DNA from 3 places in the Clostridium sp. CM039 genome. Region 2 is predicted to be linked to each of the others. Evidence: a T-box and tRNA genes for the amino acid it is inferred to sense, from the RefSeq annotation. Region 2 holds a T-box; the other regions hold tRNA genes.

Region 1 (4,298 bases), 1.1 Mb from region 2:
GTGAATTTTATGGATATTTACTAATTTATTTAATAAAAATTAAAAAGGGGAGAAATAAATGAGCGTACCAAAACAATATGTAATGACCTATGAGGGAATTACGAAATTAGAGGGAGAATTAGAATTTCTTAAGACTGTCAAGAGAAAAGATATTACTGAAAAAATAAAGGTAGCACTTGGGTATGGGGACTTAACCGAAAACTCAGAGTACGATGAAGCTAAAAATGAACAAGCATTTGTTGAAGGTAGAATAATACAATTGGAAAATATGCTTAGAAATGCAAGTGTTATAGATGAAAACGATATTGAAATAGATGTAGTAAGTATAGGATCTATAGTTAAGGTTAAGGATTATGAGTTTGATGAAGAAGTTGAATTTTATATAGTGGGTTCAGCAGAAGCAGATCCAATGATAAATAAAATATCGAATGAGTCACCAGTTGGATGTGCACTCGTTGGTAAGAAATCAGGAGCAATTATAGAAGTTGCAGTTCCAGATGGTGTTGGTAGGTATGAAGTATTGGAAGTGCGACGTGGGTAATTGTTTAAAAATTATTTAATTTTTATAGAACATAGGGGTACTTAACAATTTATAATTGGTAGGTGCCCTAAAGAAATATATACATAGAAGAAATATGGCAGAATAAATGATTAGTAATTATTTTCTGACCTGGGAAAAACAGGAGGGATATTAATGTCGAACGAAAAAAACAATGAAGAAAAAAGTGAAGAGAAAAACTTGCATGAACTTGAATCTAAATATAATGAACAGGTAACCATAAGACGACGAAAATTATCTGCTTTAAAAGAAGAAGGCAAAGATCCATTTGATGTGTACAAAGTTGAAAGAACTCATACATCACAAGAAGTTAAAGAAAATTTTGAGAAATTAGAAGGCGCTCAGGTTATTGTAGCAGGTAGACTCATGTCTAAAAGAGTTCATGGTAAGGCAGGTTTTTCTGATATTCATGATAGATATGGTAAAATACAACTATACATAAAAATAGATGATGTAGGCGAAGAAAAATTAAAAGAATATAAAAGTTTTGACATAGGAGATTTTGTAAGCATAACTGGTACACCTTTTGTTACAAAAACTGGTGAGATATCACTACATATAGTAGATTTTCAGCTTGTAGCGAAGGCTCTAAAACCACTTCCAGAAAAATGGCACGGATTAAAAGATCCTGATTTAAGATTTAGACAAAGAGAAGTAGATATAATAATGAACCCACAAGTAAGAGATACGTTTATGAAGAGAATATCAATAATTAAATATATCCGAGAATACTTAGATAACAAAGGATTTTTAGAAGTTGAAACTCCGATTTTATCCACAGTAGCAGGAGGAGCCGCAGCAAGACCATTTAGTACTCATCATAATGCGCTTGATATTGAGATGTATCTTAGAATTGCAACAGAGCTATATTTAAAAAGACTTATTGTTGCTGGTTTTGAAAAGGTATATGACATGGGTAAAAACTTTAGAAACGAAGGAACAGATATAAGACATAATCCAGAGTTTACAATGATAGAATTATATGAAGCTTATGCAGATTATAATGATATGATGGAAATTACGGAAAATATGATAGCTTACGTTTGTGAAAAGGTTCATGGAACTATGAAAGTAAATTATCAAGGAACTGAGATAGATTTTACACCACCATGGAGAAGAATTACTATGGTAGATGCAGTAAGAGAATATTCAGGTGTGGACTTTGATAAAATAGCTACTAATGAAGAAGCTAGGGTTATAGCTAAAGAAAAGCATTTACAATTTAAAAAAGAATTAGAAAATTGCTCAAAAGCAGATATATTAAATGAATTATTTGAAGTATATGTGGAAGAGAAACTAATTCAACCAACATTCTTATGTGATTACCCTGTAGAAATATCACCTCTTACAAAGAAGAAGAGAGGGAATGAAGAGTTTACAGAGAGATTTGAAGGTTTTGTGTTTGGAAGAGAAGTGTGTAATGCATACTCAGAGTTAAATGATCCAGTAGTTCAGAGAGAGAGATTTATGCAACAAGCAAAAGAAAGAGAACTGGGTGATGATGAGGCTTATTTAATAGATGAAGAATTTATGAGCGCATTAGAAACAGGAATGCCACCAACAGGAGGACTGGGTATAGGAATTGATAGAATGGTAATGTTCTTAACGGATTCTTATTCAATAAGAGATGTTATCCTATTTCCTACAATGAAACCAATCCAGTAGTTTAAAAAAATTAAAGGGGTATTTTAGTTAATCTAAAATATCCTTTTTACTTCTTAAGCGTAATCATCAGTGCTTAAAATCATGAAATTTAAATAAAAAAGAAAAAACTATTGAATTTTTAAAAGTATATGTTATAATGTTGTTGTAAGCAATAATAATCCGCGATAGCTCAACGGTGGAGCACTCGGCTGTTAACCGATAGGTTGAAGGTTCAAATCCTTTTCGCGGAGCCATTTTTTATTTTTGGAACTCAATATTATAAGAAATCTAATGTATAATAAAATAATTCACTGTGATAAAGAAGAGTAGTAGTAGTACTTCATAAGAGAGGTTGTGGCTGGTGTAAACAATCAAAGTATTATTGTGAAAGGAACTTTTGAGTGTATAGAACTTAAAGTAGGGCATGTGCCAATAAGGGTGGAACCGCGGAAATAATTTTCGTCCCTTGGGGTATAGTCTTTTTTTTGTACGTAAAATAAAAGAGCATGCCTTTATGCGGGTGTGATGGATTGAATTGGTTATATTTAGGGCAAATAGGAAAGAATACAAGATGTAATATTAATATATTTGTAATGACCATTGAGAAGTATATAAAACGAGATATCATTAGATTATAAAAAAATAGGAGGGATTAATATGACATTTGAAAAAAGTATGGATAAAATAGTTGCGTTATGCAAAAACAGAGGGTTCGTATTCCCAGGATCCGATATATATGGAGGGCTCGCTAATTCGTGGGATTATGGTCCTCTGGGAGTTGAATTTAAAAACAATGTTAAAAAAGCTTGGTGGAAAAAATTTGTTCAAGAAAGTCCATATAATGTAGGTGTTGACTGCGCTATACTTATGAACCCAGAAGTATGGGTTGCGACGGGTCACGTTGGAGGATTTTCAGATCCACTAATGGATTGCAAAGATTGCAAAGCTAGATTTAGAGCGGATAAGTTAGTGGAAGACCATATGACGAATCAGGGAGTAGAAGTAGCTAGTGCTGATGGATGGTCAAATGAAGAGTTAAAAGAATATATAGCAAAAAATGAAATAGTATGTCCTAAATGTGGAAAGAAAGACTTTACTGATATTAGAAAATTTAATTTAATGTTTAAGACTTCCCAGGGGATAACAGAAGATGGAAAATCAGAGATATATTTAAGACCAGAAACGGCTCAGGGTATCTTTGTAAACTTTAAAAATGTTCAAAGAGCTTCAAGAAAAAAAGTTCCATTTGGAATAGGCCAAGTAGGAAAGGCTTTCAGAAATGAAATAACACCAGGGAACTTTATTTTTAGAACTAGGGAATTTGAGCAAATGGAATTGGAATTTTTCTGTAAACCGGGTACAGATTTAGAATGGTTTGCATATTGGAAAGAGTATTGTGCTAATTTCTTATATAATTTGGGAATGGAAAAGGAAAATTTAAGATTTAGAGACCATGGAGAAGAGGAATTATCTTTCTATAGTAATGCTACTTGTGACATAGAATTCTTGTTCCCTTTTGGATGGGGAGAATTATGGGGCGTTGCCGATAGAACTGATTATGACTTAAAGAAGCATATGGAACATTCAGGGAATGATTTAAGTTATCTAGATCCTATTACTAATGAAAAATATGTACCATATTGTATAGAACCTTCTCTGGGTGCAGATAGAGTTGTTCTTGCATTCTTAGTTAATGCATATGATGAAGAAGAACTTGAAGGCGGAGACGTAAGAACAGTGCTTCATTTACATCCAGCACTTGCACCATTTAAGGCGGCTATTCTACCTTTAAGTAAAAAATTATCAGAGAAATCGCTCGAAGTTTTTGCTATGCTAGGTAAAAAATTTAACGTAGACTACGATGAAACCGGAAGTATAGGAAAAAGGTATAGAAGAGAAGACGAAATAGGAACTCCATACTGCATAACCGTAGATTTTGATACGTTAGAAGATAATACTGTAACAATTAGAGACAGAGACACAATGGATCAAATAAGGGTAAGTATAGATGATTTAGAAAAGTTTATAGAAGAAAAACTACAATTTTAAATTTTAAATTGGAATAGTTAGTTTGGTTTAGAGAATGGCGTGTAGT
Region 2 (4,298 bases):
TATTTTGGATTGGGAAAATTATAATAGTGATATACAATACATACTTAGTAATGATATAAAAATAGATAAAAATAAATCGAATTATAGATTTATAAAGGAAGGTGAAGAAAAATTATTTAAAGACGTTTATGTAAAAGCTTATGGTTCAACTGATATTGGAATATCTTTTTTAGTAAAATTTGATGGGGTAACTATTTTTCATGCTGGAGATCTTAATTGGTGGCACTGGAAAGAGGACAGTTCAGAGGAGCGATCTGAAGCAGAGGCTTCATTTAAAACTCACATAGAGAAATTAAAAGAAGAAAAATCTATCGACATAGCTTTTTTTCCAGTAGATCCAAGACTTCAAGAGTTTTATTATATAGGCGGAGAATATTTTGCAAAAGAAATTAGGCCTAAATTACTTATACCTATGCATTTCGGAGATGAAGTAGCTATTACTAAAGAATTTGCTAGTATAATGAGAAAAATTAACATAAAATCAGTTGAAATAAATCATCCTAGGCAAGAGATAATATATAAAAAATATTTTTAATATATATGGATAGAAATAGTCAGTTATGTCTATAATTTAAATAACCAAATAAAAAAGCATCACATGCAGTATTTTTTAGTCCCCCTAAATTAATATTACATGTGATGCTTTTTATATTTAGATGGATTTATGATGCAAAACTTATAAAATAATTAAAAACTATAATTTCTATTTACATAATTTTATAATTGTGATACTTTATTATTATAAAGCAGTAAGTAGAAAGTAGGATAGATTAAATGAGAACAGAAACTAAAAATGAGAACGTTTTAAATTATATTTACATTATTATCGGGACTACAATACTCGCAGCAGGCATAAATATGTTTTTGGCAAAATTTAAATTAGTAACAGGTGGAGTAGCAGGTATTGCCATTGTTATTCAATATATTGCAGAAAAGCATTACGGAATAGGAGTGCCTCTATGGTTTACTAATATTGTGATAAATATACCATTGCTTATCATTGCTAGAAAACTTAAGGGGAAAAAATTTGTCGGTAAATCCTTGTTTGCTGCGGCATATCTATCTTTCGCGTTGTTTTATACAAGCTTTATACCGATGCCACAGGTCGATATTTTGTTGGTTAGTATATTTGGTGGAGTATTTGTTGGTATAGGCTTAGGGTTTGTATTAAGAGCATCCGCTAGTACTGGAGGAACTGATTTAGCTGCAAACATCATAAAGGTTTATTTAAAAAATATGCCAATAGCTAAAATTATATTAGCTATTGATTCGATTATAATACTAACAGGTGCTTTTGTATTTGGTGTTCAAAAAGCTATGTATGCACTAATATCTACTTATATAGTTAGTAAGGTTATAGATGGTATACTTGAAGGAATAAATTATTCTAAAGCGGTATTTATTATTTCAAATAATTCTAAGGAAATAGCGGAAATATTAATGAAGGATTTAAAGAGAGGTGTAACAGGAATAAATGCTACTGGAATGTATACAAATGGACCCAAACAGGTGCTATATATAGTAGTTGGTAAAAATGAAATAGTGCCTCTTCAAAAAATGGTTAAATTAATTGATGCCAACGCATTTATTACTGTTGCAGATGTAAGAGAAGTATCGGGAGAAGGATTTACAAAATAAAATACAAGTATAATAGGCAACATTTTCAAAGTATATTTTGAAGTCTTCATGTAAAGACTAAATTTAGAAAGGAAGTGATTATACATGGATGATAGATTAAATAGTAAACCTATTATATTTGACCACCCAGAGAAACTTACGCAGGGTGTATCTTTAGAAAAAGATGATGTTGTAGCAAAAACTTTCATTAATGAAGAAGATGGATGTGTGAAATGTAACATTGTTCTTGAAAATAAGGTTACTGGAGAAACGGCAAAGAGAGATGAAGTTATTGGTGAGATAGTTGAAGATGAAAATGAAGATGAAGAATTTGATTAAATAGATATGCTTGTTTAAAAGAATTATAATATATATAATTAAGAGAAAAACTTAAGGGATGCCTAAAATGATTGAAAAATCATTTTAGGCATCTATTTTTATTATAAAAATATTTGACATTTATTATTAAAAATATTATAATTTTAATTGAATATAAAAATAATTGATACATATACTAATATTTAAATATAAAGACTGTGAAGAGAAGAGTAGATATAAAAGGGTAGTAATAGCGAGTTGGTGATGGTGAAAGACCAATACGAAGTTTATATCGAAGAACATCTCAGAGTTTCTAACCGAAATCTTTAAGGTAGTAGGCTTAGACGGCTCCAATCCGTTAACTGTTGGGCAGTATCAATTGTATAACTCGTATCAACGAATATATAATTCTGTACTGATTAGATTGGTCATATTATATGACAAAACTGGGTGGCATAGCGAAATTATAGCCTTTCGTCCCTTTATTATTAAGGGATGGAAGGCTTTTTTTATTATTAAGGTAAATATAAAATTATAAGGAGGGCAATTTTATGGAAAAATTGTTAGTAAAACAAATTTATAGAGAAAAAGAAAAATATGAAGATCAAGTAGTATCTATCTCTGGATGGATAAGAACTTTAAGATCTTCTAAAGCGTTCGGGTTTATAGAAGTTAATGATGGAAGCTTCTTCAAAAATATTCAGGTAGTTTTTGAGGAAGGCTTAGAAAATTTTGCTGAAATAGCTAAATTACCTATAAGTTCATCTTTGACTATAGAAGGGAAACTTGTTGTAACGCCAGAAGCTAAGCAACCATTTGAGATTAAAGCTACTAAAATAGTTTTAGAAGGGATGTCAAATACCGATTATCCATTGCAAAAGAAAAGACATTCTTTTGAGTATTTAAGAACTATTGCACACTTAAGGCCAAGAAGTAATGCTTTCTCAGCAGTGTTCAGGGTGCGTTCATTAACTGCTTTTGCTATACATGAGTTTTTTCAAAAGAGAGGATTTGTATATACCCATACACCAATAATAACTGGTAGTGATTGCGAAGGTGCGGGTGAAATGTTTAGAATATCTACCCTTGATTTTAGCAATATTCCGCTAGGCGAAGATAAAAAAGTTGATTACGCGCAAGACTTTTTTGGTAAAGAAACTAGCTTAACTGTAAGTGGACAGTTAGCAGCAGAGGCTTTTGCTTTAGCGTTTAGAAATGTTTATACTTTTGGGCCAACATTTAGAGCAGAAAATTCTAATACAGGAAGACATGCAGCTGAGTTCTGGATGATAGAGCCTGAAATAGCATTTGCGGATTTAAAAGATGATATGAAACTCGCAGAAGACATGATGAAATATATAATAAAATATGTTATGGAAAACGCTCCAGAAGAGATGGAGTTTTTCAATAGTTTTGTAGATAAAGGTTTAATTGAAAGATTAAATGGTGTTGTAAACGCAGAGTTTGGACAGATAACATATACTGAGGCTGTGGATATTCTACAAAAATCAGGAAATGAATTCCAGTACCCGGTAACTTGGGGCTGTGATCTTCAAACTGAGCATGAAAGATATTTAACAGAAGAAGTGTTTAAAAAACCATTATTTGTAACGGATTATCCAAAGGAAATAAAATCTTTTTATATGAGAATAAATGACGATAATAAGACAGTTGCAGCAATGGACTTACTTGTACCGGGAATAGGAGAAATTATCGGTGGAAGCCAAAGAGAAGAAAGACAAGATATTTTAGAAGCTAGAATGGAAGAATGTGGTCTTAATAAAGAAGATTACTGGTGGTATTTAGAGTTAAGGAAATACGGCGGAACTAAGCATGCTGGATTTGGACTAGGATTTGAAAGAGCTATTATGTATATTACAGGTATGAGCAACATCAGAGACGTTATTCCATTCCCAAGAACAACTGGGTCTGCTGAATTTTAACGACATTTCAGAAGGAAAGTCTCCCATTTGTATAAGTGGGAGTACCTACTATAAGTAGGCGTTATTTGCCCTAGCAAATAGAAAACTTTAGTGGGAGTATAAATCTCCTTCTGAAGTCATCAATGCATCTTCTGCGAAGCTGTCGCGGCTCCGCAGGAGATGATTTAATAGTAAATTACAATATTAAAAGCAGCTCCCTATGTGTAGAATAGGAGCCGCTTTTAATTTAGAAATCTGATAGCACATGCTAACCCTGGGGAAGGGTTTCATAATATAACAGAATAAAAAGATACAAGCTACTGACAAAAGTCAGTAGCTTGTATCTTAATCATAAGATCTATGTTCTAATTAAGCCTCAACTGGAGCGCCTGTAGGACAAACACCTGCACAAGCTCCACAATCGATACAAGTATCAGCATC
Region 3 (4,298 bases), 1.1 Mb from region 2:
CCCTTTTTCAACAGCAGGTATATACTGCCTTGGAACTGTTCCACCAACCACCGCATCAATAAATTCTAAATCATCTGCACCGTCTATTCTAGGCTCAAATTTAATCTTTACATCACCATACTGGCCATGTCCTCCGGATTGCTTTTTATGTTTTCCTTGGACATCAGAAGTTCTTTTAATTGTTTCTCTATAAGCAATCTTTGGAATTTCTAATGATACTTCAACTCCAAATTTATTTTTCAATTTACTAACTATAACCTGCAAGTGGGTAGATCCTAATCCTGAGATTATAGTTTGTGCATTTTCTGCGCTCCTAGATATTGAGAATGTAGGATCTTCTTCTAACAATTTTGTTAATCCATTAGATATTTTATCTTCATCACCTTTAGCTTTAGTTACAATAGCTCTTGAAAAAACTGGTTGTGGGAACTCCATAGTATCAAACATTATTAGTTTCGCTCTATCACAGAGAGTATCTCCAGTAGTCGTGCATTGAAGTTTTGCAACTGCACCTATATCCCCTGCCGCAATTTCTCGAGTTTGAAATTGTTGTTTTCCTTTTAAAAAATACATAGCACCTATTTTTTCTTCTTTATTTTTATTAGTATTATATACTATTGTGTCACTTTTAGCTTTTCCAGTAATAACACGGAACATAGATAATTTACCTACAAAAGGATCTGCAATAGTTTTAAATACTAATGCTGAGAATGGACCCATATCATCAATTTTGACTTGCGTATATTTATTGTTTTTCATACCTTTTGCAATGTACATAGTTGTTTCAATTGGAGAAGGGAAGCATTCAACCATATCTTCTAGCAACGTATTCATTCCTATACCAAGTAAAGCAGATCCACACATTATAGGTGTAATTTCTCCCATAGAAGCTCCTTTTATAAGACCTTGATATATTTCTTTTTCACTTATAGAACCCTCATTGAAATATTTTTCTAATAGAACTTCATCTGTTTCAGCAACTGCTTCCATAACCATCTGTTTACACTCATCCACTTTATCTATTAATTCTTCTGGAATATCACTATCTTCCATCCCATGTGTTTTAGGATTAAATATTTGAGCCCTTCTAGATATGACATTTATTACGCCGCTAAAATTTTCTTCACTACCTATAGGATATTGAATTGGTACTGCGGATATTCCAAATGTTTCTTTTATCTGTTGCAAAGCAACTTGAAAATTACTATTTTCCCTATCTAGCTTATTAATAAAAAATGCTCTAGGTAGCTTATGATCATTGATATATTCCCAAGCCTTCTCAGTTCCAACTTCTACACCTGATACCCCACAAACAGTTATCATTGCCATATCTACAGCTCTTAGCCCCTCAATCATTTCTCCTTCATAATCAAAATATCCAGGCATATCTACTAAATTTAATTTTATATTTCCCCATTCACTTAAAGCCACTGATGTAGAAATAGACGTTTTTCTTTTCTTTTCTTCAATATCGTAATCACTAATTGTAGTACCATCATTAACTTTTCCGAATCTATCTATAGCTTTAGTGTAATATAATATTGATTCCATTAATGTGGTTTTTCCTGAACCACTATGTCCAACAATTCCTATATTTCTTAGATTTTTGCTTATATATTCTTTCATATACGATACCTCCTAGCTTTTCGTTAGATATATATTCATATATTCTACCTTTAAATAAAAAGCCTTTGTATATAGCTGAATTTTATAATTATTACTTTCTAAAAAAGATAAAAGTACCAATAAAATAAATTTATTGATACTTAATTATATATTTAAACTAAATATAAGTTATTACTAAAGCTCATATCTATTTTTTAAAATTTGTATATTATTTATTATAATTTTTCAAAAAATAAAAAAAAGCTAATAATTAGCTTTGTATACTTTAAATAAAAATGGCTCCGCGAAAAGGATTTGAACCTTCAACCTATCGGTTAACAGCCGAGTGCTCCACCGTTGAGCTATCGCGGAACATTACCTAGCGACAACCTACTCTTCCACAAGGTCACCCCTGCAGTACCATCGGCGCATTGAAGCTTAACCTTCGTGTTCGGTATGGGAACGGGTGTTACCTTCATGCCATAATCACTAGATTGAGAAAATAAATATTCTCTCAAAATTGCACAGTGAACTAGTCTTCTCGCTTACGCTTGAAGTATCGCTTTATTTCTAATTATATATTTAGGTCAAGCCCTCGACTTATTAGTATTAGTCAGCTGAACATGTTACCATGCTTACACCTCTAACCTATCAACCTGGTGGTCTTCCAGGAGTCTTACTAACACCGCACTTACGTGCGAGTTATGGGAAATCTCATCTCAGGGTGGGCTTCACGCTTAGATGCTTTCAGCGTTTATCCCTTCCAAACATAGCTACCCAGCGATGCCACTGGCGTGACAACTGGTGCACCAGAGGTTTGTCCATCCCGGTCCTCTCGTACTAAGGACAGCTCCCTTCAAATTTCCTACGCCCGCGACGGATAGGGACCGAACTGTCTCACGACGTTCTGAACCCAGCTCGCGTGCCGCTTTAATGGGCGAACAGCCCAACCCTTGGGACCTACTTCAGCCCCAGGATGCGACGAGCCGACATCGAGGTGCCAAACCTCCCCGTCGATGTGGACTCTTGGGGGAGATCAGCCTGTTATCCCCGAGGTAGCTTTTATCCGTTGAGCGATGGCCCTCCCACGAGGTACCACCGGATCACTAAGCCCGACTTTCGTCCCTGCTCCACTTGTAAGTGTCGCAGTCAGGCTCCCTTCTGCCTTTGCACTCTTCGCGCGATTTCCAACCGCGCTGAGGGAACCTTTGGGCGCCTCCGTTACTTTTTTGGAGGCGACCGCCCCAGTCAAACTGCCCACCTAACAATGTCCTGTGACCAGATTCATGGCCTCCAGTTAGAACCTCAGTACTGTCAGGGTGGTATCCCAAGGATGACTCCACACAGGCTGACGCCCATGTTTCTCAGTCTCCCACCTATCCTGTACAGACAATACCGAAATTCAATGCTAAGCTACAGTAAAGCTCTACGGGGTCTTTCCGTCCAATCGCGGGTAGCAAGCATCTTCACTTGCACTACAATTTCGCCGGATGTGTTGTTGAGACAGTGCCCAAATCATTACGCCATTCGTGCGGGTCGGAACTTACCCGACAAGGAATTTCGCTACCTTAGGACCGTTATAGTTACGGCCGCCGTTTACTGGGGCTTAAGTTCATACCTTCGCTTGCGCTAAGTAATCCCCTTAACCTTCCAGCACCGGGCAGGCGTCAGCCCCTATACATCAGCTTTCGCTTTAGCAGAGACCTGTGTTTTTGCTAAACAGTTGCTTGGGCCTATTCTCTGCGACCTACTTACGTAGGCACCCCTTCTCCCGAAGTTACGGGGTCAATTTGCCGAGTTCCTTAACAACAATTCTTCCGATGGTCTTAGGATTCTCTCCTCACCTACCTGTGTCGGTTTGCGGTACGGGCACCAATATCCTCGATAGAGACTTTTCTTGGCAGCGTGGAATCAGATACTTCGGGAATAAATTCCCTTCCCCATCACATCTCAGCGTTAAGAGCAAACGGATTTGCCTGCTTGCTCCGCCTAAATGCTTAGACACACATCCAATAGTGTGCACATCTTATCCTCCTGCGTCATCCCATTTCTAATAACGTCCATTGGTGGTATCGGAATATCAACCGATTGTCCATCACCTACGCCTTTCGGCCTCGGCTTAGGTCCCGACTAACCCTGAGAGGACGAGCCTTCCTCAGGAAACCTTAGGTTTTCGACCGTTAAGATTCTCACTTAACTCTCGCTACTCATGCCAACATTCTCACTTCTGTACCGTCCACCACTCCTTACGGTATGACTTCAGCCAGTACAGAAAGCTCCTCTACCGCGTACACAATTGTGTACACCCATAGCTTCGGTGGTAAGTTTTAGCCCCGGACATCTTCGGCGCAGGATCTCTTGACTAGTGAGCTATTACGCACTCTTTAAATGAGTGGCTGCTTCTGAGCCAACATCCTAGTTGTCTTAGAAATCCCACATCCTTTTCCACTTAACTTACACTTTGGGACCTTAGCTGATGGTCTGGGCTGTTTCCCTTTTGACTACGGATCTTATCATTCGCAGTCTGACTGCCGAAATAAAAGTATATGGCATTCGGAGTTTGATAGGGTTCAGTAACTGTTGTCAGCCCCTAGCCCATTCAGTGCTCTACCTCCATTACTCAATTAATCGACGCTAGCCCTAAAGCTATTTCGAGGAGAACCAGCTATCTCCGAGTTCGATTGGAATTTCTC

Evidence for each region. The T-box of region 2 lies ahead of asnS (asparagine--tRNA ligase). A T-box ahead of a tRNA ligase gene usually reads a tRNA of that ligase, here a tRNA-Asn.
Region 1: it has a tRNA-Asn gene. The T-box ahead of asnS (asparagine--tRNA ligase) is inferred to sense a tRNA for this amino acid. The anticodon was not compared.
Region 3: it has a tRNA-Asn gene. The T-box ahead of asnS (asparagine--tRNA ligase) is inferred to sense a tRNA for this amino acid. The anticodon was not compared.

Annotation. Positions count from the first base shown of each region.
Region 1 is NZ_CM143649.1:3,188,182-3,192,479, forward strand. It holds gene greA (transcription elongation factor GreA) at 59-541, shown strand; gene lysS (lysine--tRNA ligase) at 695-2,224, shown strand; tRNA gene ACWJJ2_RS14905 (tRNA-Asn) at 2,383-2,457, shown strand; T-box leader at 2,508-2,673, shown strand; gene ACWJJ2_RS14910 (glycine--tRNA ligase) at 2,861-4,252, shown strand.
Region 2 is NZ_CM143649.1:2,118,368-2,122,665, reverse strand. It holds gene ACWJJ2_RS09985 (MBL fold metallo-hydrolase) at 1-535, shown strand, start outside; gene ACWJJ2_RS09980 (YitT family protein) at 775-1,638, shown strand; gene ACWJJ2_RS09975 (hypothetical protein) at 1,723-1,956, shown strand; T-box leader at 2,145-2,420, shown strand; gene asnS (asparagine--tRNA ligase) at 2,487-3,878, shown strand; gene ACWJJ2_RS09965 (DUF362 domain-containing protein) at 4,227-4,298, opposite strand, start outside.
Region 3 is NZ_CM143649.1:3,203,378-3,207,675, reverse strand. It holds gene fusA (elongation factor G) at 1-1,626, opposite strand, end outside; tRNA gene ACWJJ2_RS14980 (tRNA-Asn) at 1,903-1,977, opposite strand; rRNA gene rrf (5S ribosomal RNA) at 1,983-2,099, opposite strand; rRNA gene ACWJJ2_RS14970 (23S ribosomal RNA) at 2,189-4,298, opposite strand, start outside.